Regions from separate parts of the Clostridium novyi NT genome, predicted to be linked through region 2. Evidence: riboswitches for the same ligand, from Rfam matches in the RefSeq annotation. Region 2 holds a riboswitch; each other region holds the start of a gene.
The links. Region 2 has a riboswitch for cobalamin ahead of cobT (nicotinate-nucleotide--dimethylbenzimidazole phosphoribosyltransferase). Riboswitches for the same ligand answer to the same signal wherever they lie in the genome.
Positions count from the first base shown of each region.

Region 1: linked by a shared signal. The riboswitch ahead of NT01CX_RS10545 (cobyrinate a,c-diamide synthase) and the one ahead of cobT (nicotinate-nucleotide--dimethylbenzimidazole phosphoribosyltransferase) in region 2 are both predicted to bind cobalamin.
Region 3: linked by a shared signal. The riboswitch ahead of NT01CX_RS02290 (energy-coupling factor ABC transporter permease) and the one ahead of cobT (nicotinate-nucleotide--dimethylbenzimidazole phosphoribosyltransferase) in region 2 are both predicted to bind cobalamin.

Region 1 is NC_008593.1:2,254,451-2,265,585, forward strand. It holds gene NT01CX_RS10495 (sirohydrochlorin cobaltochelatase) at 1-620, opposite strand, end outside; gene NT01CX_RS10500 (cobalt-precorrin-6A reductase) at 604-1,383, opposite strand; gene cobJ (precorrin-3B C(17)-methyltransferase) at 1,380-2,126, opposite strand; gene cbiG (cobalt-precorrin 5A hydrolase) at 2,176-3,210, opposite strand; gene cobM (precorrin-4 C(11)-methyltransferase) at 3,219-3,956, opposite strand; gene NT01CX_RS10520 (cobalt-factor II C(20)-methyltransferase) at 3,967-4,632, opposite strand; gene cbiT (precorrin-6Y C5,15-methyltransferase (decarboxylating) subunit CbiT) at 4,634-5,212, opposite strand; gene cbiE (precorrin-6y C5,15-methyltransferase (decarboxylating) subunit CbiE) at 5,209-5,829, opposite strand; gene cbiD (cobalt-precorrin-5B (C(1))-methyltransferase CbiD) at 5,848-6,924, opposite strand; gene NT01CX_RS10540 (precorrin-8X methylmutase) at 6,946-7,569, opposite strand; gene NT01CX_RS10545 (cobyrinate a,c-diamide synthase) at 7,562-8,917, opposite strand; cobalamin riboswitch at 9,041-9,217, opposite strand; gene NT01CX_RS10550 (CotS family spore coat protein) at 9,263-10,234, opposite strand; gene NT01CX_RS10555 (spore coat protein) at 10,275-11,087, opposite strand; gene NT01CX_RS10560 (CotS family spore coat protein) at 11,119-11,135, opposite strand, start outside.
Region 2 is NC_008593.1:1,265,999-1,277,133, forward strand. It holds gene NT01CX_RS05920 (sodium-dependent transporter) at 1-1,238, shown strand, start outside; gene NT01CX_RS05925 (dicarboxylate/amino acid:cation symporter) at 1,340-2,527, opposite strand; partial or broken gene ilvA (threonine ammonia-lyase) at 3,807-4,766, shown strand; gene NT01CX_RS05935 (hypothetical protein) at 5,203-5,541, shown strand; gene NT01CX_RS05940 (histidine phosphatase family protein) at 5,667-6,308, shown strand; cobalamin riboswitch at 6,360-6,537, shown strand; gene cobT (nicotinate-nucleotide--dimethylbenzimidazole phosphoribosyltransferase) at 6,659-7,726, shown strand; gene cobU (bifunctional adenosylcobinamide kinase/adenosylcobinamide-phosphate guanylyltransferase) at 7,732-8,292, shown strand; gene cobS (adenosylcobinamide-GDP ribazoletransferase) at 8,304-9,056, shown strand; gene cobC (alpha-ribazole phosphatase) at 9,053-9,652, shown strand; gene NT01CX_RS05965 (cobyric acid synthase) at 9,667-11,135, shown strand, end outside.
Region 3 is NC_008593.1:458,727-469,861, forward strand. It holds gene NT01CX_RS02255 (PH domain-containing protein) at 194-700, shown strand; gene NT01CX_RS02260 (PH domain-containing protein) at 693-2,162, shown strand; gene NT01CX_RS02265 (response regulator transcription factor) at 2,188-2,892, shown strand; gene NT01CX_RS02270 (HAMP domain-containing sensor histidine kinase) at 2,889-4,346, shown strand; gene NT01CX_RS02275 (LolA family protein) at 4,362-5,477, shown strand; gene NT01CX_RS02280 (pyridoxal phosphate-dependent decarboxylase family protein) at 5,868-7,604, shown strand; gene NT01CX_RS02285 (polysaccharide deacetylase family protein) at 7,779-8,585, shown strand; cobalamin riboswitch at 8,650-8,857, shown strand; gene NT01CX_RS02290 (energy-coupling factor ABC transporter permease) at 9,000-9,746, shown strand; gene NT01CX_RS02295 (energy-coupling factor ABC transporter substrate-binding protein) at 9,748-10,068, shown strand; gene cbiQ (cobalt ECF transporter T component CbiQ) at 10,068-10,832, shown strand; gene NT01CX_RS02305 (energy-coupling factor ABC transporter ATP-binding protein) at 10,917-11,135, shown strand, end outside.

The DNA of each region.
Region 1 (11,135 bases), 990 kb from region 2:
AACGGTTTTAATATAACTTCTTTTATGTTTTTATCTTTCAATCTTTTTATAGCATCTTCTAAGGTTGGAGTTTCTTCTACTGTTGCAACAAATGTATTTTCATATCCTTTGCTTTTTAACATATAGTCTAAAAGAGCATAACATGAATTTGCATGATGATATGAACCATGCCCCATTAACACTAAAGCTTTATCTTCATTTTTCTCAACAAGTTCTTCTTTCATAGCTTCTATTACAATTTCATAATCTTTTGTTTGATATAGTAATGGCTTTCCAAGAACTATCTTATGAAAACTTTCTTCTTTTTCAAATCTATGCACACATAATTTAATTTTATCGTATTCTTCTCCTGGCATTACGTGTAGTGGCTGAACTATTATTTTTTCATATCCATCTTCCTTTAACTTAGATAAAGCTTCCATTGGAGTATCAACAAATATTCCATCTCTCTCTTTTAGTTTTTTTATTATCATATTAGATGTATATGCTTTTCTAACTTCAAACTCTTTAAATTCTTCTCTTATTTTTTCTTCTATAGCATCTAATGTAATTTTTCTTGTATCTTCGTAACTTGTTCCAAAGCTCACAACAAGTATTGCACTTTTATTTGTATTTTTCATATTTTTCTCCTTTAACTTGGTTAATTAATTTATCTATATCAGTAAACTTATTTTCATAATTTATGTTTTCTCTTTCAATAACAAATCCTTGTATATTTATATCTATAACTGCTTTAAGCTTTTCGTATGTTCCTCCAGCAATTCCACTATCCTTCATTATCATCGCTTTAGCATCATATTCTTTTATAAAAGCTTTGTTAAGTTCATAACTAGTAGGTCCTTTTATTCCTATTAAATCATCTATTTTAACTCCTAAATCAATACACTTTTTTATAACAGCACTACTTGGAAGAACCCTATGTATAACTCTGTTTTTTAGTTTCATATTAATGATTTTATCTATATTCTTACTTCCAGTAGTATCAAGTATATTACCCTTTACACTTCTTAATTTTTTTTCTAATTCATCGTAGTCTTTAACAGAAATTATGTTTTTATTGTCCTTAAATTCCCTCATAATAGACGGTCTTTCATATCTATAATATAAGATATTACATTTCCTACAAGCTTCCATTATATTTTTACTTACATCTACTGCGTAAGGATGGGATGAATCTATAATTAACTCTATATTATTTTTCTTTATAACATCTATAAATCCTAATGTATCTAAAGGTGATGTATTTAAAATTTTATATTTGTATTCTTCTAGCAACTCTCCACCATACTTTGTTGCTGTAGATACAAATATATCTTCTGTAAATTCATTTAACCTTTGTAGTATTTTCCTGCCTTCACTAGTACCTAGTACTACTCCTATCACTTTACTTCTCCTTTTGCTTTGTTTTCGTATCCTCTTGGAGTTATAAATTTATTATTTTTTATATAACTTTTGCTATTTCCCACAACTACTATACTCATCATATCTACAATATCATCATTGAAATTTCCTATAGTTGTAACTGTTATTTCTTGCCCTTCTCTAAGTGCATTTTTAACTACTCCAATTGGGGTGTTATCATTTCTATATTTTTTTATAATGTTTAAACATTCCTTTAGATAATGAGGTCTTCCTTTGCTTTTTGGATTGTACAAGGATATTATAAAATCTCCCTTTGCTGCACATTCAACTCTATTTTTTATAACTTCATAAGGCGTTAACAAATCACTTAAACTTATATTGCAATTATCATGCATAAGAGGTGCTCCAAGTAATGATGCAGCTGATGATGATGCCGTAATTCCTGGGATTACTATAACTTCTTCATTTGTTGCCATTTCAAGAATAGGACCTGCCATACCATATATACCAGCATCTCCTGTACTAATTATTGAAACTGTCTTACTCTTTGATTCATTAAGTGCATATTCTACCCTTTCAAGTTCTCCTCTCATTCCAGTTGAAAAAATTTCTTTTCCTTCAATTAGAGGTTCTATAAGTTTAATGTATTTAGTATATCCAACTATAATTTCACTTTCTTCTATAGCCTTTTTAGCTCTTATACTCATCTCATCTAAAGAACCAGGACCAATACCAATAACATATAATTTTCCTTTATTGTTCATGTTTCTCTCCTTAAAATATAGTAATTTTTTATTCTCAAAAATCTTTGAACTAATTTAAAACTCCTATGCATAAGGTAACTCCATCTAGCTTTAACTTTTCCGTAATTAAAGTAGCTCCCGTAAGCTCTACACATGGTTCTGCAACAGCCCTTACCCCTATTACACTTTTTACAAATTCACTGCCCTTATAATTATGTTCAACCTTTTTTATATCTTTTACTTTGAATACATTAAAGTCACATTTAAGTTCATCTACCATTTTTAAAATAGCTTCTTCATTTTTCTTTATTTCTACTGTAGCTATTGATTTTACCGCTCTTTTATCTATATTATATATTTTTAAAACTTTAAATATCTTTTCTTTCATGTGACTAAACGAAATTCCTTTTTTGCATCCTATTCCAAGAACTACATTTTTCTTTATAAGTTTAAGATATGGCTTATTAAAATCTAAATTATATTTATCTGTAACTACAACTAATCCCTCTGCACTATTAACTGATTTTATATATCCTTTAGGCACTTCTATTATTTTTTTATTAAAGGCTACAAAATCCTCAATATAAGCTACCTTTTCATTATTCACAAGCATTGATGCAATTTCTTTTGCCATCTTTAAATCATCTATAATATACCCTTTTTCCTTTGCAATAACATCAGGTGCATCTATATTAAGATTATCTGTTGCTGTAGTTATAATTGGCTCTGCCCCTAAAATAGACGCTAACTTTAAAGTAATATCATTAGCGCCACCTAAATGTCCACTTAAAAGACTTATTACAAATCTTCCCGTACTATCAATTACAATTACCGCTGGATCTTTATCCTTACTTTCTATGTAGGGCGCTATAGTTCTAACTGCTATCCCTGTAGATGATATAAAAATTATTGTGTTATCTTTTTTAAAATATTTTTCAGTGATATTTTTAATTCCTATGTTTTTTACATCATCTCTTAGAAATTTATCCACATTTATTTTATTTTCTTCATTATATCCACAGAATTTATCCACAACAATTGAATTTTCAAGCTTTTCAGCGATTTTATCCCCACTATTTGTAACACTTATAATTACTGTTTTCACTATTTTTATCACTTCCTAAACATATGAGAAAAGTTTTTATCATACAGTAAACTCTTTTCATATTCACAATCAATAAAATCTCCTACAAGTATTTGAGCTGTTTTTGTTATGTTTTCTTTTTTCACCTTTTCAGCTATATCATCAAGTGTTCCTATAACTATTTTTTCATCATCCCATGTAGCCCTTTGTATTACAGCTATTGGCACATTTCTTTTATATCCTTTTTTCAAACTATCCACTACTTTTTCAATCATTGATACAGAAAGAAAAATCGCCATACTTGCACCTATTGAAGCTAATTTTTCTAACTTCTCTTTCTCTGGAACAGGGGTTCTTCCTTCAACTCTAGTAAGTATTACTGTTTGAGTAACACTGGGAAGTGTGAACTCCTTTTTTATTGATGATGCCGCTGCTGTAAAAGAGCTTACCCCTGGTATTACCAAGTAACCTATATTTAGTTTATCAAGTTCATCCATTTGTTCTTTTATTGCACCATAAATAGATGGATCTCCTGTATGAAGTCTTACTATATTTTTTTCTCTATTATTTTTTATAACATCAATTACTTCATCTAATGTCATTGATGCTGAATTGTATATTTGCACTCCATTTTTACAAAAATCTAAATGTTCCTTTGCAACAAGAGAACCTGCATATATTACTATGTCCGCTTCCTCTATAGCACGTCTTCCCTTTATTGTTATTAACTCAACATCTCCTGGACCTGCACCTACAAAAGTTACCATAACTCTCCTCCTATGCTCTGTTTGCTATAATTAAACTCATATAGCCTTTTTCTTTTAATATGTCTTCTCTATTTGTTAATACCTTTTGTCCTTCTCTTCCTGCATTTTTTATATACACATAGGAAAATCCCTTAGCTTCAAGGAAATCAAGTGCTTTTTCAGCATGATGATACACTTTCATAAGAACAACATATTTTTCATCTTTTATTTCTTCTACTTTAAATGCTGGGAGTATCTTTAAAGAGTTTTCTCCCATAACAAGTGGTACATTTGCAATAGCTGCTGATGCACAAAATGATGGAACTCCAGCTATTGTTTCAACCTCAAATCCTCTTTCATTTATATACTTTAAAAGATGCACATAAGTGCTATAAACATAGGCATCTCCTATAGTTAAAAAGGCTACATTTTTTCCCTCTTTTAATTTGTTTGCTATAAATTCATATATTTCTCTTACCTTCTCGTCAGTATCTTCTTTTCCCATTGGGAAATGCATAACTACAACTTCTGTACCTTCTTTTATATAATCCTTTGATGCATTAAGCGCTATACTCTCTCCACCCTTCATAGCAGATGGTGCTACTACAACATCACACTTTTCTATAGTTTTTACAGCTTTTATAGTTAAAAGCTCTGCATCTCCTGGTCCTACGCCTATTCCATATAACTTTGCCATTTTATCTCTCCATCTTCTCGTTTTTTTCTCCCCATACAATAAAAATAGGGTTATTTGCTTTAAGCATATAAGTATTTTTAAATGAACGACTTATAGAAACTTCAATAAACTCAACTTTGTAACTTATGTTTTTTAATGTTTCCATAGCCTTATATAAATTGTTTATAGTAATAAAATTGAGAACTATTCTGCCCTTATTTTTCAGCTTTTTTTCATAGTTTAAAATTATATCTTCTATGTTTCCACCGCTTCCACCTATGAAAATAGCATCAAACTTACTTTTTATACTTTCACACACTTCTAGCGCTTCTCCCTTAATTATTTTTAAGTTATGTGCACTAAACTTTTCTTTATTTTTATTTATGAGTTTAACTGCTTTTTCCTCCTTCTCTACGGCTATAACTTCACCTTTATTGCATATTTTACTTAGCTGTATACTAATTGAACCCGTTCCTGCACCAACATCTAAGACAGTGGAATTTTCATCTACACCCATTTTAGATATGGATAAAATTCTAACCTCTTCCTTTGTCATAGGAGATTCCCCTCTTATGAACTCTTCATCCTTTATATATTTCATTTTGATTCATCCTCAATAATCATCACACTTAAATGAGAAAAATCTTTATGTATTAATTCCTCTGCATATCCAACTGTTATTTTCTCATCTGAATATGATAAATTTTCTCCTACATATACCTTATATCTTCCATTTAAACTGCACAGTTTTTTGCAAAGTTCCTGTGATGAATTTTTTTTATCTGTAAGCCACATAGAAACATTATTATTTTTAACTATGCTTAAAAAATCTTCTTCTCTTCCATGCATACTTCCAACATAAGCCTTACTCCATACAATTCCTAGTTTGCCACTTAAATATTGTATAGATGTTATTCCCGGAACTACCTCTACACTTCCATTAAAATTTCTTTTTATGTAATCAGTTATTCCATAAAAATTAGGATCTCCACTTGCAGCAATTGATACTATTTTATATCTGTCATCATTTATACTATCTAATATTTCTTGAAGCTTTTTTACTTTATTAATTGGTTTATTTAAAAAATTAATACTTTTTTCTATTCTCTCAAAGGCTAAAACAATATCGCTATTCTCCATAATTTCTATGGCTTTGGGAAGTATATATTCTCGGCTTCCTGGTCCTATTCCAACAACATAAACCTTTTTATTATCCAAAATATATCACCACTCTTTTTAATTAACTCTTGCAATAACACCCTTTTCCATAGAAAACATCACAATTTCAGCATCTATAGTGTCATAGGTATAAGTATAAATTCTACTTTTTATTTTTTGTGCTATTCTTAGATATACCTCACTATATTTATCCTCTAAAAACTTCACAGCACCTTCTGTGGTTTTCATATTGTAAACTTCATTTACTATGTGAAAAGGGGCATTCATTAATGCTAATTCTAAAGCTATTGTTTCCATTCTTACATCACATACTCTACTATGGGTTTGAAAACACCCACTAGCTATTTTGCACATCTTCCCTATATGTCCAACAAGAGCAATACTCTTTATTTCCTTTTGCCTACAAATGTCTAGTGCATATCCTATGTAATTAGAAACTATAATCATATCATTTTTATTAAATCCTAAAGCTTTAGCTCTTTCTTCCCCCATATTTCCAAATACAAGTACAGGACGAGTTACTCCTGATGCATATTTTTGCTTTATTTCAAGGGCAATAGACTCTTTAAGTGCATCCTCTGACATAGGGGTTACTATTCCTGTAGTTCCTAGTATTGATATGCCACCTTCAATATTTAATCTAGGATTAAAAGTTTTCTTTGCAATTTCCTCTCCCTTTGGTACAGAAATAGTAATTTCTATTCCCTTATCTTTAGGTACAATTTCCATAACCTCTTTTTGTATCATCTGTCTTGGCACAGGGTTAATTGCAGGTTCTCCTTTTTTTACATAAAGTCCTTCTCCCATTACAACACCTACACCCTTGCCACCTTTTAGAGAATATCCACTTTCTATTTTTCTTGCAGTAGCATAAATTTCTATACCATTTGTTATATCAGGATCATCTCCCGAAAACTTAGTTACAGAACATTTAACATAATCTTCTCCAACTTCTATGTTTCCTATAGGCACAGTAATTTCTATCCCCTTTGGAATATCTATTGTGATTTTTTCAAGTTTTCCACCGTAATATAACATCCTTGTAGCTGCTTTTGCCGCCGCCGCTGCACAAGAACCTGTTGTATAACCACATCTTAGTTTTTTACCATCACAATCAACATACATTTCAAACATGGTTTTCACTCATTTCCTTTTTTATCTTGCCAACATATACATTAGTGCATTTACAATACATGCAGCAATTCCACTACCACCTTTTCTACCTCTTACAGTTATCATAGGTATGTTTAACTTTTCTATTTCTACTTTACATTCCGCCGCTCCAACGAATCCAACTGGACACGCTATTATAAATTTAGGATTTGCTTTTCCTTGTTCTACAAGTTCTTTTAATTTAAAAACTGCTGTAGGTGCATTTCCAAACACAAAAAATTCAACTCCGTCTTCAACTGCCTTTTCAACAGCCGCCATAGAACGTGTAATCTCTCTTTCCTTTGCAATTTTTGCTACTTCTTCTTCAGATACATAAGAAATTACCCTGCAGTTTAACTTTTCAAGTGCCTTTTTATTTATTCCTGAAAGAGCCATTTTAGTATCTGTATATATTGTTACTCCCATTTTTAATAGTTTTAAAGCTTCATCAATAGCACCTTCTCTTATATACAATAAATCTTTATATTCAAAATCTGCCGTTGTATGTATAACTCTTTTTACTATTTGAAATTCTCTTTCACTAAAATTATGTGGTCCCATTTCCTCTCCAATTATCTCAAAACTTCTTTTTTCAATTCCCATAGGACTTTTTATATAGTTACTCAAATATTTTCCCTCCCTTTATGTTCTCTGTTAAATAATCTATAAATTTAATATTCCCGAAAAAATGTATATGAGCATAAGATGCTAATGTATTATTTTTAATATATCCACAATTCCATGTCTTTTTACTTCCATCATACATTTCTTTTTCAACTAAATAAGCTTTTGTATCATTACTCTCTATTTTGGATCTATGAAACTCATGACAATTTATATTAAATCCTTTAGGTAAAATAGGATTTTCCTCTACAACATTTACTTTAGCATACCCGAAGTTTTGAAGTCTTTTAGTCATATAAGAATTTCCCTTAAAGAAATCTACCATATTGTAATAAGTTTCATCTTCATTACCTTTATCAATAAAAGCACTCATAAGATACATAAGCCCACCACATTCTGCATAACATCTAAGACCACTCTCTAGTTTTTCTTTTAAACTTTTAAGAATACTTTTATTTTTTGATATTTCTTCTCTAAATACCTCTGGATAACCGCCACCTATGTATAATAAGTCTATATCTTCTGGAAGTTTTTCATCCTTCAACGGGCTGAAATAAATAACTTCTCCTATTTCCTCTAAAAGTTCAATATTTTCTTTGTAATAAAAACTAAAAGCTTTGTCTTTTGCTACAGCTATCTTTAACCCCTTATTTTTAACATGAAATTCATCTTTAAATCTCATACAACTTTTAAATTCAAGCAAAAGAGAATCTAAATCTATATATTTTTCCATTAACTCCGCACAATAATTTATTTTTTCATTAAGCATTTCTATCTCACTACTTTGAATAAGTCCAAGATGTCTACTTCCTATTGCTAGTTTTTCATCCTTAGGTAAATATCCAAATACTTTTATGTTACACAACTTCTCTACTGCTTTTTTTAAAAGTTTAAAGTATCCCTCAGTTATATTATTAAATATAATTCCAACAATATTTATATCCTGAAAATTTAAAATCCCATTTATCTCTGCACACAAAGTTGCAACTTGTGCCTTTGGTGATAAAACTAAAACCACTGGCAAATCTATAGTTTTAGCCACATGGGCAGTTGAATATTTTGAGTCTATTCCTTTTCCGTCGTATAATCCCATAACCCCTTCAACTACAGCATAATCACACATTCCTCTTGAAAAAGATGCTCTAACTCCATCTTCCCCCATTAAAAATAAATCTAAATTTCTAGAATCTATTCCCGTTATTTTGCTATGAAATGCTGTATCTATGTAATCTGGTCCTACCTTATATCCTTGAACACTAAAGCCTCTATTTTTAAGTGCTTTCATAAGTCCAAGAGTTACTGTGGTTTTCCCTCCACCACTGGCATTTGAAGATACTACTATTCCCTTCATTTGTATCCTCCTTATAATCAATATAAATAAAAAAAGTACACCTTTCAGCGTACTTAATTATCATAAAAAAACCTATGAAATTTTTAAATAGGTCTACTTATAACAACTCTTTCCCACCGAAAGGTCTTTATCCAAAGCTTAGGCAGGTCTCCTGACTTAGTTTCATCCTCCTCTTCCTTCCCGGTTATAAACCAGTGGTTTTAGATTTGTCCACATTACAGTAGCGGGGGCTGTTACGGATTTTCACCGTATTCCCTTTTCACCTGAAATTAATCAGACACCTAAGCTAATATACAATTTTATAAAGTTATTATATACTACCTTACATTATATTATCAACAAATACTATTCTTTTATAATCTCTGTTCTAAATTTCTCTAAAAATTCTCTCTTATCTTGCTTTAATCCATTCTTTTTAATTAATTTATCTAAAAATACATCGTATGACCAATCCTTACTTCTAGTATAATAAGCTTTAGCTACTGTATAAAAATCTTGAGGGAATATCATCATGCCATATAGAACTTCCATTTCTGTTTTAGTAAGATTATTGTGTTTATAATAATTATTTAATATAAAATGTAACTCATCAAAATTATATGCTGATCTTTTTTCTACCTTATTTATAAAATTGCAAAGATCATGAACCTTTAAATCTATAATAGAATAATCAAAATCCACAAAATGTGCTTCTTCATCTTTGATGAGTACATTGTGATGAGCTAGATCATGATGGCATAATATAATTTTATCTTCTTCACTACATAACTTGTAAAAATTAGACCTCTCTAAAACATCAATAGCTCTATCTACTTCTCCTATATAATAATCAACATTCTCTATAAAAATTTCATCAAATTCTGTTTTATTCTTTATAAGTTTAACTACATTTTTAAATATTTTTAACTCTTCACCTTTTCTTTTAAATGTATCAATTGTAGTTCCACAAAGGTACCTTGTTTTATTTTTATATCTAAATCCTTCACATGCTTTATGCAGTTGTCCAAGTCCCCTTGATACAACCATTACATCTAATGGATTTGAATATTCACTTTCTCTTCCATCAATTAAATCCATGACACAATAAATATTTTTGTTCCAATTCACATAAACTTCTCCATCTTTAGTCTTAGTAAAATTAAATACTCTATGGAAGGAATTTTTGTTTATATAGTTTATTCCTGAATTTATAAAATTTAATTCATTTATACTATAATCAATTTTCTTTAAAATCTTATTTCCTTTATCAGTAATTAAAATATATACTTTTCTTACAGGAATAATCTCTTCAATTTTAAAATCATATGCTTCAAACATTTTTAAATTTAAATCATATTCAACTAGGGCTTTTTTATCTTTATATCTTACATTCTGTAAAATTTTCTACACCCCCTTCACATAAAATATTATAATCACATCTTATGATTTTTTTTAATTTGTCTTTACTCTTATTAATGTTTAATCTATTATCATACATCATATACTTAGTGCTGGTTATATATTTATTACAACACTTCATAAATTCAGTAGGATATGCTATAAGTGATTGTAAAAAAACATTGCTTCTATCATCTAAATCTTCAAATTCACAAAATTTATCCACTAATTTTTTATAATCTAATTTTAGATTTTTCTTCATAAGCTTTCTAAAAAAAGTAGCAGCATCAATTTCTACTAAGTCATAAAAACACTTTTCGAGATTTAATGCTTCTATGAATTTTATTTTTCTGAGACTATTAAAATAAGTATTTCCTAAACAAATTTCATTTCTGTCCATACTTCTTTTCATAATCTCTAAGTACCCAATATCATATATATTTTTTATAGACTTTTCTGCTCTATTTAAATAATCTTTCCCATATCCCAATAAAAGTTCTTCAAAATCATTTTGTGGTGAATTATGCATTATATCATTAATTTTTCTTTTTACTCTTTTTATATATACCTTATACTGTTCTATAGTTCTTCCTCTTTTATCTTCTAACCTATGACCTATATAATCATTATATCCCATAGCTTTTTTGTGAAACTCACTTATTATATACAATTGATTTATAATCTCTTTTTCTAAATCAGGATCTTTAAGTGATACTTTTCCCTTAAATTCACCTTCAACAACCCCTTGTCTTTCCATATAGGTTAAAAACGGATTTTTAGATATAACAGTCATCAAATTCACCTCTATCTACCTTTTGCTTAATTTAAAGTCCTTTAATTC
Region 2 (11,135 bases):
ATATTTGGATGTTTCCTTATAGAGTAGGACAATTTGGAGGAGCAGCTTTTTTAGTACCTTATTTTATATTTGTAATAATTATAGGTTTTACTGGTGTTATAGGGGAAATGTCTTTTGGACGTGCTATGGAAACTGGACCAGTTGGTGCTTTTAAAAAAGCATTAAATAGAAGAGGAAAAAAGCATGGAGATATTCTTGGGCTTATCCCTATAGTAGGATCATTAGGTATTGCTATAGGATATTCTGTTGTTGTAGGTTGGATTCTTAGATTTACAATAGGAAGTATTAGTGGACAGCTCACAAGCTCAACAGATAGTGTTAAATATTTTGAAGTTATTTCAGGACAATATGGAAGTCTTGTTTGGCATCTTTTGGCATTAGCACTAACATTTATTGTTATGCTTATGGGTGTATCTAAGGGGATAGAAAAAGTTAATAAAATTATGATGCCAGCTTTTTTTATATTATTTTTGATTTTAGCTATACGTGTTGTAATGTTACCAGGTGCAATTAAAGGATACGGATATCTACTAGTACCTAAATGGATATGCTTAATGAACCCTAAGACATGGGTTTTCGCTCTCGGACAAGCCTTTTTTTCTTTATCTTTGGCAGGATCGGGAACGGTAGTTTATGGAAGTTATCTAAAAAAGACAGAAGATATTGTAGAAAGTGCAAAGTATGTAACACTATTTGATACTATTGCAGCTATGTTAGCAGCTTTTGTTATTATACCATCTGTATTTGCATTTGGTATGAATCCATCAGCAGGTCCACCACTTATGTTTATTACAATGCCTAGCGTATTTAAACAAATGCCTTTTGGAAGAATATTTTCTGTTATATTCTTTTTAGCTGTTTTATTTGCAGGAGTTACATCACTAATAAATTTATTTGAAGCTTCAATAGAAGCACTTCAAGAAAGATTTAATTTTAGTAGAATAAGTGCCGTTTCTACAATTGCTATAATAAGCGTAATTTCAGGAACATTTCTTGAAGAAGCAGACAAACTTGGAGTATGGATGGATATAATATCTATTTATGTAATACCATTAGGGGCTCTTCTTGCAGGAATAATGTTTTTCTGGATTTGTGGTTCTGAATTTGCAAAGGAACAAGTTCAATTAGGTTGTAAGCATGAAGTAGGAAATTGGTTTACTCCTATGACTAAATATGTATTTTGTGGTTTAACAATTATAGTATATGTTCTTGGAATATTTTATGGTGGAATAGGTTAACATAAAAACTGCTAAAACTATATAAGTTTATAGTTTTAGCAGTCAGGCTGTTGATAAACATAATTTGTCAACAGCCTTAGTCTTTTTAAAGGCTTTTTTTATTAATTAGATGCTGTATCTACTGGATGTTGTTTTGAAAATTTCTTTTGAAATGAATCAACAACCATAGCAACAGCTTGATCACCACTTATATTACAAGCAGTACCAAAACTATCTTGAGCTATATACAAAGCAATCATTAAACCAGTCATTGATGGAGAAAAATGTAAATTTGCTTTTAAAAGACCTAGTGATGCCATTACTGCACCACCAGGAACTCCAGGAGCAGCAACCATAGTAACACCTAACATTGCTACGAATCCAATTATTGTTCCCATTGTTATATGCATTCCATTTAACATGGCTACAGATAGTGCACAAGTTGTGATAGTTATTGTACTTCCTGATAAATGACAAGTAGCACAAAGTGGTATAACGAAATCTCTTATTCCTTTAGTAGTGCCTATTTGTTCTGCACATTGTAAGTTTACAGGAATAGTAGCAGCTGAGGATTGAGTTCCAAGTGCTGTTAAGTAACCTTTAACCTGAGATTTTAAAGAAAATATTAAATTCTTTTTACTACAACTACATCCAAACATAAATTGGAATAATAGCATAGAATAGTGAAGACAAAGTATGATTATGAATACTTTCCAAAATACATGAAATACTGTAGAAGCTTTTCCTGTGTAAGACATATTAGTAAAAATACCGCAAATGTGTATAGGAAGTAATGGAATAACTACTTTTTCTATAGTAGCGGTTACTATTTGTTGGAATCCTATAAATGCATCTTTTAATGTTTTGTTTTGAACCTTTGCAATACCAAGACCCATTATAAAAGCTAAAATAAGGGCAGCAGTAACATCCATTATTGGAGTCATTTCCATTGTAAAGAAAGCTTTTAAATCTGGTTTTGCATTTTGCATGGCACCTAATTCACTAGAATTAATAATATGAGGTAAAAATAATTTTCCTGCTAGTACTGCATAAGCTCCAGAAATTAACGTAAAGACATATGCTACTAATATAGTGATGCCTAATAGTTTACCAGCGCCAGATCCAAGATCTGCAATACCAGCTACTATGAAACCTATAATTATAAGTGGAATTGCGAAGTTTAAGAAATTACCAAATATAGATGAGAATGTAACAAAAACTCTACAGAAACTTACTGGTAGATATCTACCAAAAATAAAACCTAGGATAATAGCGATTACAATTTTAGGTATTAAACCTAATTTTTTCATTAAAATACCCCCTTGAAAAATAATTTGTTTTGTTAAGTTATATGAACACTGAACTATCTCATCCCTAGAGTTACAATAGTTTCGCCATAAAATCATTACCTCCCATGGGAAAGGAGAATAGTCCAATGTCAAAAGCTAGATTAAAATGTCCTACATGCCACAGTCATAAACTAAATAAAGTTTGGGGAGAACAAAGAAGGAAATCAAAAATATCAATGTAAAGGTTGTTTTTTATGTGGCAAAGCAATTTATATTCATCATGATCATCCTAAATATACCCGTTATAAATGTGGTAATAGAAAATGTAAACGTATACTTATTTAAGTAAAAGGCAAGCTATTTCATATCCATATGAGTATGTAATCGATTGCAATAATAATTTTAAAGGTGTAAGATATTTTGTTTCTGTTATTCTAAATGCTTTAGTTGAAGTTGCAGCAATTAAACTTAATAGTATTAAAAAAGCTAGCTTACTATTAGCAACCTAAAGGCTAAAAAAAGAACATTTAAGTGGTTACTTTTGTAAAATTTTAAATTTACATGTAAAATCAATCTAAGCTAATGCTTAAATTCGTAATTTTGAGATTGAGATAGTTAAATTATTATAATTAATTAATAGAACCAAATAATTTAATTAATATGTTAAATGATGCATAATGAGCTTAGATTAAAAGTTTATTAGTATATATTATTAAGGGTAGTGATTATATATTATTAAAATAATAAATAAAATATAAAATTTACACACTAGTATTTAATAAATGGATTTAAAATTTTATTGACAATAATCTAATTTAATAAACAATAAACTTGCATTTTGCCTATTAATATATAAATGAAAATATTCAGCACCTTTGCTTTAATATAATTATTCAATCATATCGCAAAGGAGTTGCTGACTATTTATCAATAATTATATCGCTTAATAATAAAATATTAGATTATTATGTTTTAAATTCCAAAAATATTTAAAATATAAAAATATATTATTACATAAATAAGGTATAGCATAGTAAGGAATTAGTTTAAAAGTGTATCCGATACAAAAACATGTGTTTTTCTGTCAAAAAATTTTGTTGTTTTTTTCATAAAAAGTAGTGACAATTAATAAAATTAAACTGTAATTGAAAATGAAAATAGAAATTTATAATTTCTTTAAACATAAAATAACAGAAAAATAACCTTGCAAACGGAATTTAATACAATATACCTAAAAGGTTAAGAATTGTGACAATTATTAGCTTGATGTAATCGATTTCAAAATAAGGAGGAGGATATAATGACATTAGATTTAAAAAAAATAAAACAAGCTCAAGAAAATATTAAAGGAGTAGCAAGAAGAACTCCATTATTTTACACAAGTACATTCTCAAAAATAAGTGGATATGAAGTTTATTTAAAATGTGAAAACAAACAAAAAACAGGAGCTTTTAAATTAAGAGGAGCTTATAATAAAATAGTTAATTTAACAGAAGAACAAAAAAAATGTGGAGTAATAGCTTCATCAGCTGGTAACCATGCTCAAGGTGTTGCATATGCAGCTACTGCGTTTGGAGTAAAATCAACAATAGTTATGCCAGCTACAGCACCACAAGCTAAGGTTGAAGCTACTAAAGGATATGGAGCAGAAGTTGTTCAATATGGTCAAGTTTATGATGAATGTTATGCAAAAGCTGTTGAAATACAAAAAGAAACTGGAGCTACATTTGTTCATCCTTTTAATGATGAAGATGTAATGGCTGGACAAGGAACTATAGGTCTTGAAATATTAGAAGACTTACCATATGTAGATGGAATCGTTGTACCTATTGGCGGTGGCGGATTAATATCAGGTATAGCTGTAGCTGCAAAATTTATAAAATCAAGTGTTAAAATAATAGGAGTACAACCCGAAATAATAGCTTCTACAAAAGCTTCATTAGAAGCTGGAAAGGTAGTTACTGTAACCGGTGCTAAATCTTTAGCTGATGGTATATCTGTACAAACTCCAGGAGATGTATCATTCCAATATATGCAAAAATATGTTGATGAAGTAGTTACTATAACTGAAGATGAAATAGCTCATGCTATGTTCCAACTTATGCAAAGAGGAAAATTATTAGCAGAAGGAGCTGGTGCATCACCTTTAGCAGCACTTTTGGCAGGAAAGATAAAAGTTGATGGAAAGAAAGTTGCTTTATTAGTAAGTGGTGGAAACGTTGATATGGCTGTAGTATCAGAAATAATAAGAAAAGAATTATAGTATATGTTCTTGGAATATTTTATGGTGGAATAGGTTAACATAAAAAACTGCTAAAACTACATAAGTTTATAGTTTTAGCAGTTTTCCTATTGCTTAAAAAGCCTCCTATATGATATGATTACTCAAATGGATGTAAGAGATAATTTTATTCATTAATTAGTATGAAATTAAATTACAAAATTAAAAAAGAATATTAATAAATAATAAAAATATTTTAAAAAATCTTATTGTTTATTTTTTGTCAAAGTTGTTATATAATATTATTAATAAATATGATATAATAGTGATACAGAATTAAATATTTAATAAATTTAATTAAATTTATTAAATATTATGTGAAAGATATAAATAATTTAGTTAACTAAATATTATACTAATTAAATGGTTATGTAATATTTAATATACAAATATTAAGATTTAAGGAGGAATTGTTATGAGTAAGTATAAAGTAGGGGAAGAATTAATAATAATTGAAAATCAACACGAAGATGTTAAAAAGCTAAGTGAACTAATAGAATTAAAAGTAAACAAAGAAAATTACTCAAAATTAACATTAGGAATAAAAATATTAGAAGTAAAATATGATAAGCCAAATGTTATATTAACTTATAGAAATGTAACAGGTGATGTTAAAAAGGTATTTGCTATTTGTAGGGATATTCCTAATTTTGATGAAGAAAAAGTTTTGGAAAAAGCTTTACTTAAAGCATTCCAAGAGGAAATAATAAATCTAAATGTTACTAAAAATCAAGGTATTCAATTAAAGTACTAATAAAGTACTACTTTTAAAATAACTTTAAAAACAAAATCTCTACACTATAAGGTGCAGAGATTTTTTTAATTATTAAAATATATGATATAATAAAAATACTAAAAATATAAGAGGTGAATTAATATATGACTACAATATATTTAACTAGACATGGACAAACTGAGTGGAATTTAAATAAGAGATTACAAGGGTGGAAGAACTCTCCTTTAACGGAACTTGGAATTTCCCAGGCTAAAGCATTAAGTGAGAGACTTAAGGATACTGAAATAGACGTTATTTATTCAAGTCCTATAGAAAGAGCATATAAAACAGCAGAAATTATAAAAGGAAATAAGGATATTGAAATTATAAAGCATGATGGATTAAAGGAATTTAACTATGGTGATTGGGAAGGATTAACCATTGATGAAATAGAGAAAAACCCTATGTATACCAAAGAATTAGATAATTTATTTAATAGTCCTAAGGAATATAAGCCTTTTGGTGGAGAAACATACGATGATCTTATAAAGAGAATAGATATTACAATGAACGAGATACTAGGAAAAAACAAAGATAAAAAGATACTAATAGTTACACATGGAATGACATTAAAAATGCTACTTCATTATTTTAATGAAAATATGACACTTGATGATATTGTAAAGCTTCCTGTAATGGGACAAACTAGTCTTACTAAAATTGATGTTGCTGACGGAAAATATAACTTAGTTTTTCAAAATGATACCAGTCATTATGATGATAATCATGTTCAAGTAGGATGGTAATTTGATTTTACATATAATAAATGATATAATCACAACAGTTTTCAATTGAGAAAATTAAATAAGTCATTAGGTGCTCTATTATAAGAGGTAAAAGGGAAAGTGGTTAAAATCCACTGCAGCCCCCGCTACTGTAAATGAGGATGAAATCTAAATTGCCATCCATAAGGAGAAGGTTAGAAAGTAATATGATCCATAAGCCAGGAAACCTGCCTAATGTACGATTATTTAAGTCTTCGGTGGGAAGATATAAAAGTTAAAGTTGTATTGTAGATACAACTTTTTTGGCTTGCTTTATATATTCCCGCATCTTAATAGGTGCGGTTTTTTATTTTGAATTTAGGAGGAAATTCATGAATTTATTAGAGACTGTTTTAAAGGAAATCAAACCATTAGATACTACTATTATGGATAAAGCATTAAAAAGATTGGATAAACTTGCAAAACCTCTTGGGAGTCTTGGAAGACTTGAAGATATAGCAATGCAAATATCAGGAATAACAGGTAATGTTAAGAATAAGTGCAAGAAAAAGTGTACTATAGTTATGGCTGCTGATAATGGGATATGGGAAGAAGGTGTGAGTGCATGCCCTCAATCAATTACAGCTATACAAACAATTAATATGCTTAAAGGATTAACTGGAGTTGCGGTTATATCTAAACATGCTAATGCGGATATAAAGGTTATAGATATTGGTATCAATGCAGAAATAAGTCATCCTAGTTTAGTGAATAGGAAAATAAGAATGGGCACTTACAATATGGTTAAAGGCAGTGCTATGACAAGAGATGAAGCTATAAAAGCTATAGAAATTGGTATAGAGAGTGTTAAAGAGTTAACAAAGGAAAACTATAGTGTTTTAGGTACCGGAGAAATGGGAATATGCAATACAAGCACAAGTAGTGCAATATTAATGGTTCTTACAGGATGTAGTGCTGATATTGCAGTTGGAAAAGGATCTGGTATTACAGAAGAAGCTTATATTAATAAAAAGAAGGTAATTAAAGAAGCTATAAAAATTAATAATCCAGATAAGGAAGATCCTATTGATGTACTATCTAAAGTAGGTGGATTTGATATTGCAGGGCTTGTTGGTTGCTTTTTAGGAGCTGCATACTATAGAGTTCCAATAGTTATGGATGGATTTATATCTAGTGCTGCTGCATTAATTGCATATAAATTAAATCCTTTAACTAAAGAATATATGATACCATCTCACGCTTCTAAAGAACCAGGATTTAATCTTATTATGAAGGAACTTAAACTAGAACCTATGTTTAATCTTAATATGAGATTAGGAGAAGGAAGTGGATGTCCACTAACCTTTGATTTAATAGATGCAGCTTCTGATATTATGTGCAATATGGCAACTTTTGAAGAAGCATCTATAGTTGATGATTATTTAATTGATATAAGGTGATAAAAATGGGAAAAATTATATTAGTAACCGGTGGAGCAAGAAGTGGTAAAAGTAGTTATGCTGAAAATATAGCTAAAAATGTTGGAGAAAAAATATTATACATAGCAACATCAATACCATTTGATGAAGAAATGAAGCATAGAGTTAAAAAACACAAAGAAAGCAGACCAGAAATTTGGGATACCTATGAAGGATACAAAAGTTTAGATAAAGTAGTAAGAGAAAAGAATAATTTATATGATGGTATGTTACTTGATTGTGTAACTATTATGACTTCAAATTTTATGTTTGATTATATTGGAGATAAAATAGAAGAAGCAGATAACACTACTTTGGATACAGTAGAAAAGAAGATAATAACAAATTTTGAGAAGCTTTTAAATGAAGCTATTAAAGGAAATAGTACTATGATACTTGTAACTAATGAATTAGGCTATGGAATAGTTCCAGAAAATAAATTAGCACGAGTATATAGGGATATAGTAGGTAGAATAAATCAATATATAGCCTCAAGGGCAAGTGAGGTATATTTAGTTGTATGTGGTATACCAATAAAAGTTAAGTGAGGATAGAATTTATGAAAAATTTAATATTAATGATTCAGTTTTTTACTAGAATTCCTATAAATATAGAAATTGATGTAAAAGAAGATTCCTTTGCTAAAGGGATTTCATATCTTCCACTAGTTGGACTGATAATAGGAGGATTTAATGCTATTGTATATTTTGTGTCATCTAAATTTATTTTAGGTACACTTCCCATTGTATTAGCACTTTTAGCAAATACAATTATTACAGGGGCATTTCATATAGATGGTCTTGCAGATACTTGTGATGGTATATTTTCTTCAAGAAAAAAAGAAAGAATGCTGGAAATAATGAAAGATAGTAGAGTTGGAACTAATGGTGCTATAGCTATAGTATTTGACTTTATGCTTAGATATGCAGTACTTAATAGTTTAAACAAAAAATATATAATAATAGCCTTAATATTGTCTCCTGTAGTTGCAAAAACAGTTGTTACACTACTTATGTGTTTTTCTGTTTATGCAAGAAAAGAAGGGGGACTTGGAGGAGTATTTGTAGGAAAAGTAAAACCTTTTAGAGTGATTGTTGCATTTATAATATCAATTTCAATAGGATATGTGCTTATAGGATATAAGTATGTAGCTTTACTCTTAATTACAGTTTTATTCATTGAAATATATAAAAAGCTTATATATTCTAAAATTGATGGTATGACTGGAGACACACTTGGAGCTGCCAATGAAATAGCAGAAATTATATTTATGTTAGCGCTATTATCATTTAAAGGATGTGGGTTACTATGACATCATTATATTTAGCACGTCATGGAGAATCAGAGTTAAATACTAAAAAAGTATATTTTGGTGTAACTGATTGTGAACTAACTAGTACAGGAATATTTCAATGTGAGAATTTAAATAAGAAATTAAGTCAGTTAAATGAGCTAGATTTTGATGTAATAATTACAAGTTCTCTTAAAAGAGCCATAGATTCATCTAAAATAATAGCTAATTGTAGATATAAGGATTTAATGATTTTTGAAGAGTTTAAAGAATTAGATTTTGGAAAATGGGAAGGACTTAGTTATAAAGAAATTACAAAAATTTATCCTAAAGAATGGGATCAGTGGGTAAAGGATTGGAAAAATGCCTATCCCACAGAAGGAGAGAATTTTAAAACATTTTATAAAAGAGTAAAAAATGCTTTAGAATTTATATTAAAAGAATATAAGGATAAAAAGATTTTGTTAGTATGTCATCAAGGTACATTAAGGGTTATAACATCTATATTACTTGGATTAAATGAAGATGGTTATTGGAGATTTTCATTTGAATATGGAATGTATAGCTTGTTTGAAATAGTTGATGATTTTGCAATACTTAAAAAAATTAATTGTTAAAGGATGTATACATAATGAAAAGCAAAAGTATTATGGTTCAAGGAACCGCCTCATCTGTTGGAAAGAGTATACTATGTACAGGACTTTGTAGGGTATTTTATAAAGATGGGTATAATGTGAATCCATTTAAATCTCAAAATATGTCACTAAATTCTGCAATAACTTGTGATGGTGGTGAAATTGGTAGAGCTCAATATATGCAAGCGGAGGCATCAAATAAAGTTCCATCAGTGAAAATGAATCCAATATTATTAAAGCCAAATTCAGATAGAGGATCTCAAGTTATAATAAATGGAAAGGTATTTAAAAATATGGATGCTGTTGACTATTATAAATTTAAGCCTCAATTAAAAAAGGATGTTTCGAAGATTTATAACAAGTTAAGTGATGAGAGTGACATAATAGTAATTGAAGGTGCAGGAAGTCCTGCTGAGATAAACTTAAATAAAGAAGATTTTGTAAATATGGGCATGGCTAAAATAGCAAAATCCCCAGTAATATTAGTAGGAGATATAGACAAAGGGGGAGTTTTTGCATCTATTGTTGGTACTATGATGTTACTTAAAGAAGATGAAAGAAAAATGGTACGTGGAGTTATCATAAATAAATTTAGAGGAAGCTACGAAATTTTAAAACCAGGACTTAAAATGTTAGAAGACATTATTAAAGTACCAGTGCTGGGTGTTATACCATACTTTAATTTAAATCTTGAAGATGAAGATAGTGCTACTGATTGGAGTAAGTTTAATTTTAATTCCAAGGGAGATATTGATGTAGCTGTAATTAAACTGCCACATATGTCTAATTTTACAGATATAAACCCATTAAAGATGTATGATGATGTAAGCATTAGGTTAATAGAAAAAGTGGAAGACTTAAAAAATCCTAATTTAATTATAATACCGGGAAGTAAAAATACTATAAAAGACATGGAATACCTTAAAAGTTCAGGAATGAATAGTGCAATACTTAATTGTCATTCAAATGGAAGCTTTGTATTTGGAATTTGTGGAGGATTTCAGATATTAGGTAGCAAAATTAAAGATCCAAACAACATAGAAAGTAATATAACTTCAATAGAGGGATTAAATTTAATAAACTCTGTAACTGAAATAAAAACAGATAAAACAACCACATTAACTGAAGCTAGGGACAAAATTTTTAATTGTAATATAAAGGGATATGAAATTCACATGGGGAAAACCCTTATAGATGATAATAACAGCAATTTTTTAGTTATTAATAGTAGGAATGAAGAAACATGTAATGATATAGATGGAGCTATAAGTAAAGATAAAAGAGTTTTTGGAACATATATTCATGGAATATTTGATAATTCAGAGTTTACAAGAAAATTTTTAAATCTCATAAGAAAAAATGCAGGTATGGATGAAATAAAAGAAACTCCAAAGGATTATTGGGAATTTAAAAATGAAGAATATGATAAACTTGCAGATATAATAAGAAATAATGTAGATATGAA
Region 3 (11,135 bases), 810 kb from region 2:
TTTTTTAAAAAAAATTTAATTTAATAAAATATGTACATTATTTTATTATATCCATTCTTTTATATAAAACAAGTTATAGTGGTTAAAGTAGTATGTGTTATTGAAATATAAAAAAACTATAAAGTTTAAGTTTAAAAAATCAATTATGTTATACTGAAAATAATGGGATTTTAATGAGAAAGGATAATTATAAATGGAATATAATAAGTTAAATGAAAATGCTAAAAAAGCATGGAGACTTTCAAATTTTATAGTACTAATAATAGTAAGTGCAATAGCCATAGGACTTAGAATTGTATTTAATCACAAGTTAGGTAAATACGGGTTTGTGGCTAGTATAATTGTAGGAGTAATAATATTTTTGCTTATTGTTGATGTTTTAATAAATCCAATAATAGAGTATAAGCAGTGGAAGTATATAATAACAGAGGATAGAATTGAATTTGTCCATGGAATATATTTTTTAACTACTACAATAATTCCTATGGTAAGAATTCAACATATAGATATTGAAGAAGGACCAATAAATAGAATGTATAAACTTGCTAAAATAACTATTCATACAGCGGGGGGAGTGCATAAAATAGAGGGTATTCCAAAGGAAAAAGCTCAAGAAATTAGTGAATACATAAAAGAGAGAATTCAAGTTAAAGTAAAGGAAAAATTAAGTGCAGGAAATGAGGAAAAGAACTATGAATAAAGAGTATAGAAATCATTTTTGCACTATGATTATAAATATAATAAAAGAATTAAGGACATTTATTGCCTTTGCTATTGTAATTTTGATAAAAGTAACTACAAGTAAAGCTATTATAATATGTGGTTTAATGTGCGGTTACTTATTTATAAAAAATTTTTTAAAGTGGAGAACTACTAAGTTTACCATAGAAAATGGAATGTTGAATTATAATAGTGGAATAGTATCTAAGCAAAGAGTAAGTGTTCCAATAGATAAAATAACTACTATAGATCTTGAACAGGATTTATTTGAAAGAATTTTTAATGTTTATAAAGTAAAAATAGATAGTGGAAGTCTTGGATTAAATAAAGATGGTAGTGAGATAAAAATTGTTTTAAAGAAAAAGTCAGCTTTTGTACTTAGAGAAGTTTTAAGAAATAATACTTATGATTATGATGAAGATGTTATATATGAAAAAATTTCTCATGAAAAAGAATACGATAAAGTATCAGAGAAACCTATAAATAAACTAACTGTAAAGAATAAGGAACTTTTTTTATCCGCAGTTACGGGCAATAATTTGGCTTATGGAATAGGATTATTAGTTGCGGTACGAAAAGGTTTAGACAAAATAAAGGATCTACTAAAAGTTGATATAGCATCAAAATTTTCTAAGTATAAACATGTAGCAAAATTTGATGATTATTCAATGCTATACATTATATATTTTATACTTGGAATTTTTATTTTGTTTTTAATTGTAAGCATAGCATGTTCTGTTATTGGTACTATAATAAAGTATTACGGTTTTAGTGTTTATAGAAAAAATAACACTATATTTATAGAATACGGATTTTTTAATAAAAAATCATACTCATTACATGTGGAAAATATTCATGCAATAAAGTTAAAACAAAATTTAATAAAACAAAAATTTAATTTATACAGGATTGAAGTTGCAACGGTTGGATATGGAGATGAGGATTCTGAAGAAGCTATACTTTATCCAATAGCTAATAAGAAAAAGCTAGAAGATATAATAGATTCTTTAATTCCAGAGTTTAAGTATAGTGGAGGATTTAATAAAGCTCCTAAAAAGGCCATTATGAAATATATGATGCTTCCAACAGTTATAACAATATTAATATGTTCTTTACTATCATTTATAAAAGTTAAATTAAGTTTTAGTTTCATTTTAGTACCTATTGTTATGATAAATAGATACTTAAATTATAAAAATGCAGGTATAGGGTTTAATGATGATATAGCTGTTTTTTCTTCAAAAGGATTTAGAAAAGAAACTATCTATATTAAAATTCAAAGCATACAATCAATAAGTATGTCTTCTAACTATTTTCAGAGAAGAAAGAATTTATGTACTTATAATATAGATTTTCATTCATCAAATCTTATTGATATTGTAGAGATAAAACATCTTGAGAATTCTTATTTTAGAAAACTTGAAGATAAAATAGATTTTTAAAATTGTGTTTGTAAGGGGGAGAAAAATGAATGGAAAGATACTTGTAATAGAGGATGACGTTGAAATAGCTAATATCATACAAAGTCATCTTACACGAGAAAATTATAGTGTGAATTGGTCATCTACAGGAAAAGAAGGGTTAGAAGATTTTAAGAAAGATACATATGACTTAATTATATTAGATATTATGCTACCAGAAATCGATGGATTTACTGTTTGTAAAAATATTAGATTATTAAGTAATGTTCCTATATTAATATTAAGTGCTAAGAAACAAGAAGTGGACAAGGTAAAGGGACTTAAACTTGGGGCAGATGATTACATAACAAAGCCATTTAGTTTAATAGAACTGGAAGCTAGAGTTGAAAATAACATAAAAAGATATAAAGGTTATAATAAAAAAACAGATGACAATAGTATATGGAGATATAAAAATGGACTTACGATAATAAAAGATGAAATGAAGGTTTTAATTGATGATAAAGAAATAGAGCTTACATCTAAGGAATTTTCTTTATTAGTAGTATTAGCTCAAAATGAACATAAGGTATTTACAAAGAAAGAACTATATGAAAATGTTTGGAATCAAGATAACTTAGAAGGAAATAATACTATAACTGTTCATGTTAAAGGGCTAAGACAAAAACTAAAAGATAATGTTAAAAACCCTAAGTATATTCAAACAGTATGGGGAACGGGGTATAAGTTTATCGGAGAAAAAATAATATGAAGTTAAAAAATTGGCTTATAAGTTCTTACATAGTTGTTATGATACTTCCGATAATTATAGCGATAATGGTATATAATGGAATTAAGTTTTGCAGTAATAGAGTTGAATTGGAGTATTATTTAAATACCCTAGGAATAATTTCAAAGTATGAAAATAGACTTGAAAATTTGTCTATATACAAGAATTTACATGAAAAAGTAAACTTATTAGATAAAGAAGATAACGGTTTAATAGAAATAGATGTATATGATAATTATGGAACTTTAATATATTCTTCAGAAGACAAAAATTCCATAGTATCTAATAGTGTTAATATAGATGAATTGTATAAAAACTTATATGTAATTAAGAGAGAATATAATTACAATGTTATAAAAAGACCCGTATTTAGTGGTGATAAAATAGTAGGATTTTATAAAATAAAGATATTAAAAAATGATGTAGTAAATAATATAAATTCAGTTGTAATTTTATCTATAATAGTATTTATATTAGCATTAATCGAAGTATTTGTAGGAACTATTCATTTTCTAAATAAAAAAATTCTAAACCCAATGTCTATGCTTGTTAAAGATATGAAAGCATATACTAGGGGAGATCCTACTATACAATTTGAGTATAACAAAAGTGATGAAGTTGGGGATTTAATAAATCATTTTAATGAGCTAAAAGGTGAAATTGAGGTAAATAAAAAAGAAATAGAAAGACAACATAAAGAAAAAGAATATTTAATAGCTGCACTTTCACATGATTTAAAAACTCCGTTAACGGCAATAAGGGCTTATTCTGAAGCTATTAATAGATATGATAATTTAAGCGAGGATACAATAAAAGATTATAGTTCAATAATCATAAATAAAAGTGATTATATGAAAAAGATGCTTGAGGATCTTTTAGCCTATACTCTTCTTACAACTGAAGAAGAATTGAATTTAGTAGAAGTAGATGGCGAAGAATTTTTAGAGATGCTTTTTTATGGATATGATGAATTATGTGAAAAAAATAATATAATTCTCATCAAGAATATAGATGTTCGTGGAAACTATTGTTTAGATGTAAATTCCATGATAAGAGTAATTGACAATTTAATAAGTAATTCTATTAGGTATACAAAAAACGGAGGGAAAATATATTTAGGAGCGTATTCGGAAGAAGGAAATTTACCTAAATTTTTACCAGATGAATTAGTGAGAGAAATAAATAAAAATATAAAAGAAAATATGTTTGTATTTGTAAGTAATAATGGTGATGCAATACCAGAATCGGAACAATCAAAGATTTTTAAAGCCTTTTATCAATCAGATAATTCTAGAAGTAAGTCTTTAAGTGGTGGTGTAGGTCTTGGTCTTAGCATAGTAAAGGTTATAATGGACAAACATCAGGGAAGTGTTAAGATTTTTTCAAAAGATGGCTTTGGAACACTAGTAGGATGTTTTATAAAAAGGAAAAGTTAAAGAGGAATGGTGACTATGAAAATAAAAAAAATAGGGTTAGCGCTATTGGGGATTATAAGTATAAGTTCAATGATTTTTACAGGATGCAATTCTAATTCTGCAATTATTCCAGAGGATATTATATCTAATGTAGTAAACTTAGATAAAGAAAATAAGACATTTTATGGTGAAAGTAAAATGGATACTTATGAAAATGGAAAAAAAGTTTCAACTGTAAATTTAAAAGAATGGAGTTTACCAGGAAATAAGGTTAGAAGAGAAGTTACAAGTGATTTAGGTGATGGGAAATTTGATAAAGCTATAATGACTTGTGATGGAAAGAAAATGATTTTACGTAATAATGATGTTTATATGCAAAGTACAAATATTATAAAAGAAAATTGGGTTATGAGTAAGAGCCCTAAAAAATTTGCTATGGATGAAATGGCTAATATAACAAAAACTCATACAATTGAAATTAAGGGAGAAGAAGTTGTAAATAACAGAAATACATATCATTTGTATGCTAAACCTAAAGATATAAATAAAAAGGGAATTTCAGCAGGAAAAATTGATTATTGGATAGACAAAGATAATTGGTTTATAGTGAAATGTGATAGTAAAAATGAAAATATTAGAGTTGTTTCTGAGTATTTAAATGTTAATTTTAAGCCTAACATAGATAATAGTATGTTTACTCAAAAAATACCTAAAGGTGTTAAAGTTGAAAACTTAGATAAAAAGGAAGTTAATAAAAGTATAACAGTGAAGGATGCTAGTAAAAAGATAGGAAAAGAAATACTTATATACAAAGGAATAGACTATAATTTAGATAAAATATGCTGTATAGAAGATGCTGATAAAACAAGTAATGAAATTAATGAAATATATGTAGACAACAGGGGAGTAGAAGTTTTTAATATTTCTGCAAAAAAGGCTATAAAAAGTGATAATGAAGAAGATGAAATAAAATTAGATATAGCTGAAAAAGTTAAGGTGAGAGGATTTGATGGAGAAATTTTAGAAGCTAATAATTTTAAATCTGTATTATGGGAAGAGGACGGCATAAACTATACTATATTTACAAATACAGCTAATTTTACATTAGATGATTGCAAGAAAATAGCGGAACAGTTAATCAAAGAAAAATAAATATTTGTGTAAGTATATTAGAAAAACTTATTAAAAAACTAATATAGTAACTTGTTATAATAAGGCGTTGAAATATAAGTATACACAAGAGGCTATAGATAATGATATGCAATATATGGATTTATATTTGGAGATAATTAAATATAAAAAAGACTAAATAATATAAAAAAACTACCTTAAATTTATTATTGAATTAGGGTAGTTTTTTTTATTTATATAAAATTTTATAAGTATAATAGGTAAATTTGTAAATTGATGCGTTAGATAAAATTACCAATAAGTATTAAAATATATTTGGTATGTACGACTAATATAGATATAAATTTATATTATATAAATTTTAATAATATTATTAACGCTTTTTAAGTGAAAAATAGTTAGAAGGTAGGGATGAAATTGACAGAAAATAAAAGCGAATTAATATGGCAGAAAATTTTAAGGGAAAAAGTACATCCAGGATTTATAATACCTTGGAAAGAAAAGAATAAAGAAGAAGAGTTTAAAAATGTAATTAATGACACATTATATACTTTAAATGAGTTAAAAGGAAGTAAAGAAGAGGGAAAATCATTTTTAGGAAAATCAAATTGTTGTATATCAAATTATAGAGAAATTAATAAGGTAAAGAGAAACGCTAATATACCAGAAAAATCATCTTCTATAGAAGAAGTAATAAAAAGTGCTTCAAAATATTTTGATGGTATGTTTAATTGGGTGCATCCAAAATCAATGGTTAATGTAGCTCCTCCAGCTGCTATTCCATCAATTGCGGGAAGTTTAATGGGAGCTATCTTTAATCCTAATATAGTTGAGCAAGAGTATTCAGGAAATATAGCAGCTCTTGAAATAGAGGTTGCAGCAATAATTTCAAAACTTGTAGGATATGATTATAAAAAGGCTACAGGACATTTTACATTTGGAGGAACAGGGGCATACTTGTTTGCCACTAAACTTGCATTAACTAAGTTACTTGGAAAAGAAAGTAGAAAAAACGGAATAAGAAGTGATGCACAAATATTAGTATCTAATGTAGGTCACTATGCAATGAAAAATTGTAGTGATTGGACTGGACTTGGAACTAATAACGTAAGAAATATAAATCTTAATGAAGATAGTTCCATGGATCTTAATCATTTAGAAGAAGTTATGGAACAATGTTATAAAGAAGGAAAGCCTATAGCTATGATTGTTGCCACTATGGGAACTACAGATGCCTTTGCTGTAGATAATATAAAAGGTATAGTAGAAATCTGTGATAGATTTGTAAGGAAGCATAATCTAAAAAAGAGACCGTTTATATATGCAGATGCAGTAATAGGATGGGCATGGAGTGTATTTAATTCATATGACTTTAAAGAAAATTCTATGGAGTTTTCAGAAAAAACTTTAAGATCTATAGAAAAAAGTGTAGCAAATATAAGAAATTTAAATTTAGCTGACGCTATAGGAATAGATTTTCATAAAACAGGATTTACTTGTTATAATTGTAGCATGATTTGCATTAAAGACTGTAATGATATAGATATGCTAACTAGAGATAAAGATCAGATGGCTTATCTATACCATTCAAGTGCGTATACTCCTGGAGAATACACATTAGAATGTTCTAGAGGGGGAGGATATGCTCTTTCAGCTTGGTGTAATTTGCAGTACTTTGGCTTAGAAGGATATAGAGTTATATTAGGAAACTTAATAGAATGTGAAATGTCTTTACGAAATGTTATAAAAGAAGAACCAAATCTTGTTTGTGTAAATGAAAAAGATAATGGATTAGTTACTTTATTTAGAGTATATCCAGATAAATTAAAAGAAAATATAAATAAAGTAAATTTTGCTGAAGAACAGTACAAAAATGAATTTACTAATCCAGATTATAAAGAGCAATTAAAAAAATATAATGAGTACCAAAATAAAATTGCAAATGAACTTGAAAGAATGATGTTTGAGGAAAATGGACCAGCTCTTAGCTTTACAAGTAAGTTTAGATTATCACAGTATGGAGAACCTATAGCAGCTATAAAGGCTTATCCAATGTCACCATATATGAATTTTTCAGAGGAAAGATTAAAAGAAGACATAATTAAATATGTTTTACGTGCTAAGGAAAATGTTGATAAAAAATTATAATAAATAAAATAATTACGAGAGTATATAAAAAATATTATGTACTCTCTTTTTGTATATAATCTAAAAAGAAACTTATATATAATTATTTATATTTTATACAGCTAAAAAACAATATGATATAATAAAGATTATAAAATTTAATATTATAAAAATTAATTAAAAGGAATTGAAATTATGAAGAAAAGACTATTATTTTTAGTATTATTTGTGATTGCATTAGCATTAGTTAGATTTGGTGTTAAAACTGTAGTGCTTAGAAATCCTACAAATGATGTATCAATTGAGAAAAATGAAAGTATACCTGTACTTATGTATCATTCTATAAAGTACGAAAAAGGAAATCCTGTAAGACTTCCAAAGGAAAAATTTGAAGAGCAAATGAACTATTTAAAAGATAATAATTATAATACTTTGACATTAGATGAACTATATGATTTTTTAGAAAATAATAAACCTATTCCTAAAAAGTCCATAGTGCTTACATTTGATGATGGGTACAAGGATAATTACGAAACAGCTATACCTATACTAAAAAAATATAATTTTAAAGCCACATTTTTTATGATAAGTGACTATATAGGAACAGGTGAATATTTAACTTTAGATCAGCTTAAAGAAATGCAAAAGGATGGTTTTGATATAGAAAGCCATACAACAAATCATAATAAATTAACTAAAGAAAGTTATCAGGCTCAATATAAGATGTTTTTAGATTCTAAAGAAAAATTAGAAAAGCTATTAAATAAAAAAGTAAAATATATAGCTTATCCATATGGAAAATATAATGAAGATAGTATAAAGGCAGTTAAAGCTGCTGGATATAAAATGGCTGTTACAACTCACTGTAAATGGACAGATAGAAATGAAGAAATCTATAAAATAAGCAGAGTTGGCATAAGTGGGAAACATGATATGGACAAGTTTATAAATAAGTTGAATTATAAGAATTTTTGTAGAGTATATAAATACTTATTGTTATAAAAGTTGAGGAATAACTTGACAATTTGTTTAAAAACAATATAAAATCAATATCGACAACAAAATATAAAATACATACAAAGTAGGTGTCAGTTATAATTGAAAGTTTGATTATGAACTGGTGAAAAGGGAAGCTGGGTGAAAGTCCCACACGGTCCCGCCGCTGTAAGAGAGGAGTTTTTCTTAACAAAACCACTGGTATCTTAAGATATTGGGAAGGGTAGAAAAATTATGATACTCAAGTCAGAAGACCTGCCTATTTTTGTACACCAATGAACTCTACGGATGATAGGGGGTGTTTTAATGAAATATTATACACTTTTTTTGACCTCTTGACGTTTATTGGAAGGGGTTTTCTTTTTTGGAAAAAACCTAAAGTCAAAATGTTGTTAAACTAAAAAAAGGAGAGGTTAGTAAATGAAATTAAAAAGAAAGTATCAATTGTTTCTATTAGTGTTCTTTGTGGGCATGTTTACTGTTAGAACAGCGTATGCCATGCATATAATGGAAGGATTTTTACCACCAATGTGGTGTGGAATTTGGGGTGCTTTATGTGTACCTTTTGTAATTAAAGGACTTATATCTATAAAGAAAAAGGTAAATATAAACCCCAAAATAAAAATGCTTATTGCTATGGCTGGAGCATTTGCCTTTGTACTATCAGCTTTAAAAATACCATCAGTTACAGGAAGTTGTTCACATCCAACAGGAGTTGGTCTTGGAGCTATTTTATTTGGACCAGCAGTTATGAGTGTTTTAGGATTAATTGTTCTCATATTCCAAGCATTACTTCTTGCCCATGGTGGAATAACAACTCTTGGTGCTAACACATTTTCTATGGCAGTTATAGGACCTATAGTATCATATTATTTGTACAAGCTATTAAGAAAATTAAACTTATCAAGAAGTATATCAATATTTTTTGCAGCAGCATTAGGGGATTTAATGACTTATGTTACAACTTCTATACAACTTTCACTAGCATTCCCTGATAAGACTGGTGGATTTATGATGTCACTTGGAAAGTTTATGGGTATATTTGCTATAACTCAAATACCACTTGCAATAAGTGAAGGAATTTTAACTGTTATAGTATTTAATCTTCTATTCAATTATAACAAAAATGAACTTGAAGAATTAGATGTTATTTCAAAGGAGGTATAGTATGAATACTGAAAAGAAAACAAATAATAAATCTATGTTTAAAAAGAATATATTTCTTGGAATTTTAGTTGTAGTAATAGCTGTTGCTCCTTTGATTTTTACAAAAGGTGCTGAATTTGCAGGTTCAGATGACCAAGCAGAAGAAGCTATTACACAAGTAGATAAAAATTATAAACCATGGTTTTCACCTGTATGGGAACCACCAAGTGGAGAAATAGAAAGTTTACTATTTGCACTTCAAGCTGCTATTGGTGCAGGAATAGTAGGATATTACTTTGGATATGCAAAGGGAAAAAAGAAAAATAACGAAAGTGAGAAATAATGATTTCAATAGATAAATTATCATACATATCAAAATTAAGATATGTAAATCCAATGGAAAAATTTTTATTTTCTATGATTACTATGTTTTGTGGAATATTTTTAAATAACATATTAGTGTCTATAATTATATTTTTAGTAATGTCTTTTATGACATTGTATAAAGCTAAGATACCATTTATATCTTATTATAAATTAATATTAATACCATTAGTATTTTTGGTTATAGGAATCATAACAATAGCTATAAATATTGGGTATAATAATGAGTTTTTATTTAGTTTTAAAATTTTTGGATTCACTATGGGATGCACAAAAGAGGGAATATATAATGCTATGCAGATATTATTTAAATCAATGGCATCAGTATCATGCTTATATTTTCTTGCACTTACAACGCCAATAGTTGAAATTTTATCTGTTCTAAAAAAGTTAAGAGTTCCTAAATTATTTATAGAACTTATGGGACTTATATATAGACTTATATTTGTACTTTTTGAAACTATGAATACAATTTATATATCTCAAACAGGTAGACTTGGTTATTCTACTGTAAAAAAGGGGTATAAGTCATTAGGACAATTGGTAACTACTTTGTTTGTTAGAGCTTATAAAAAGTCACAAGATATGTATACTGCAATGGAAGCAAGATGTTATAATGGTGAGATTAATGTAATAGAAAAAAGATATAAAATATCTTATAAAAACATAGGAATGATAATATTTTTTCAGATAGTTTTATTGATTGTAAAGTATAAATTTTAAATGTAAATTTAACTATAGATTTTTTATATTTAAAGCCACAGAGTTTATTATCTGTGGCTATATTAAATATTTGGAGGAAAATTAATGAAAGAGTACATATTAGAAACTAAAAATTTAAGTTTTAAATATGAAGATGGAACCAATGCTTTAAATAATATAAGTTTAAAAATAGAAAAGGGAAAAAAGATAGCTTTCTTAGGGGTAAATGGTGCTGGGAAATCTACTTTATTTTTAAACTTTAATGGTATATTAAAACCAAGTTCAGGAGAAGTCTTATACAAAGGAGAAAAAATAAAGTATACT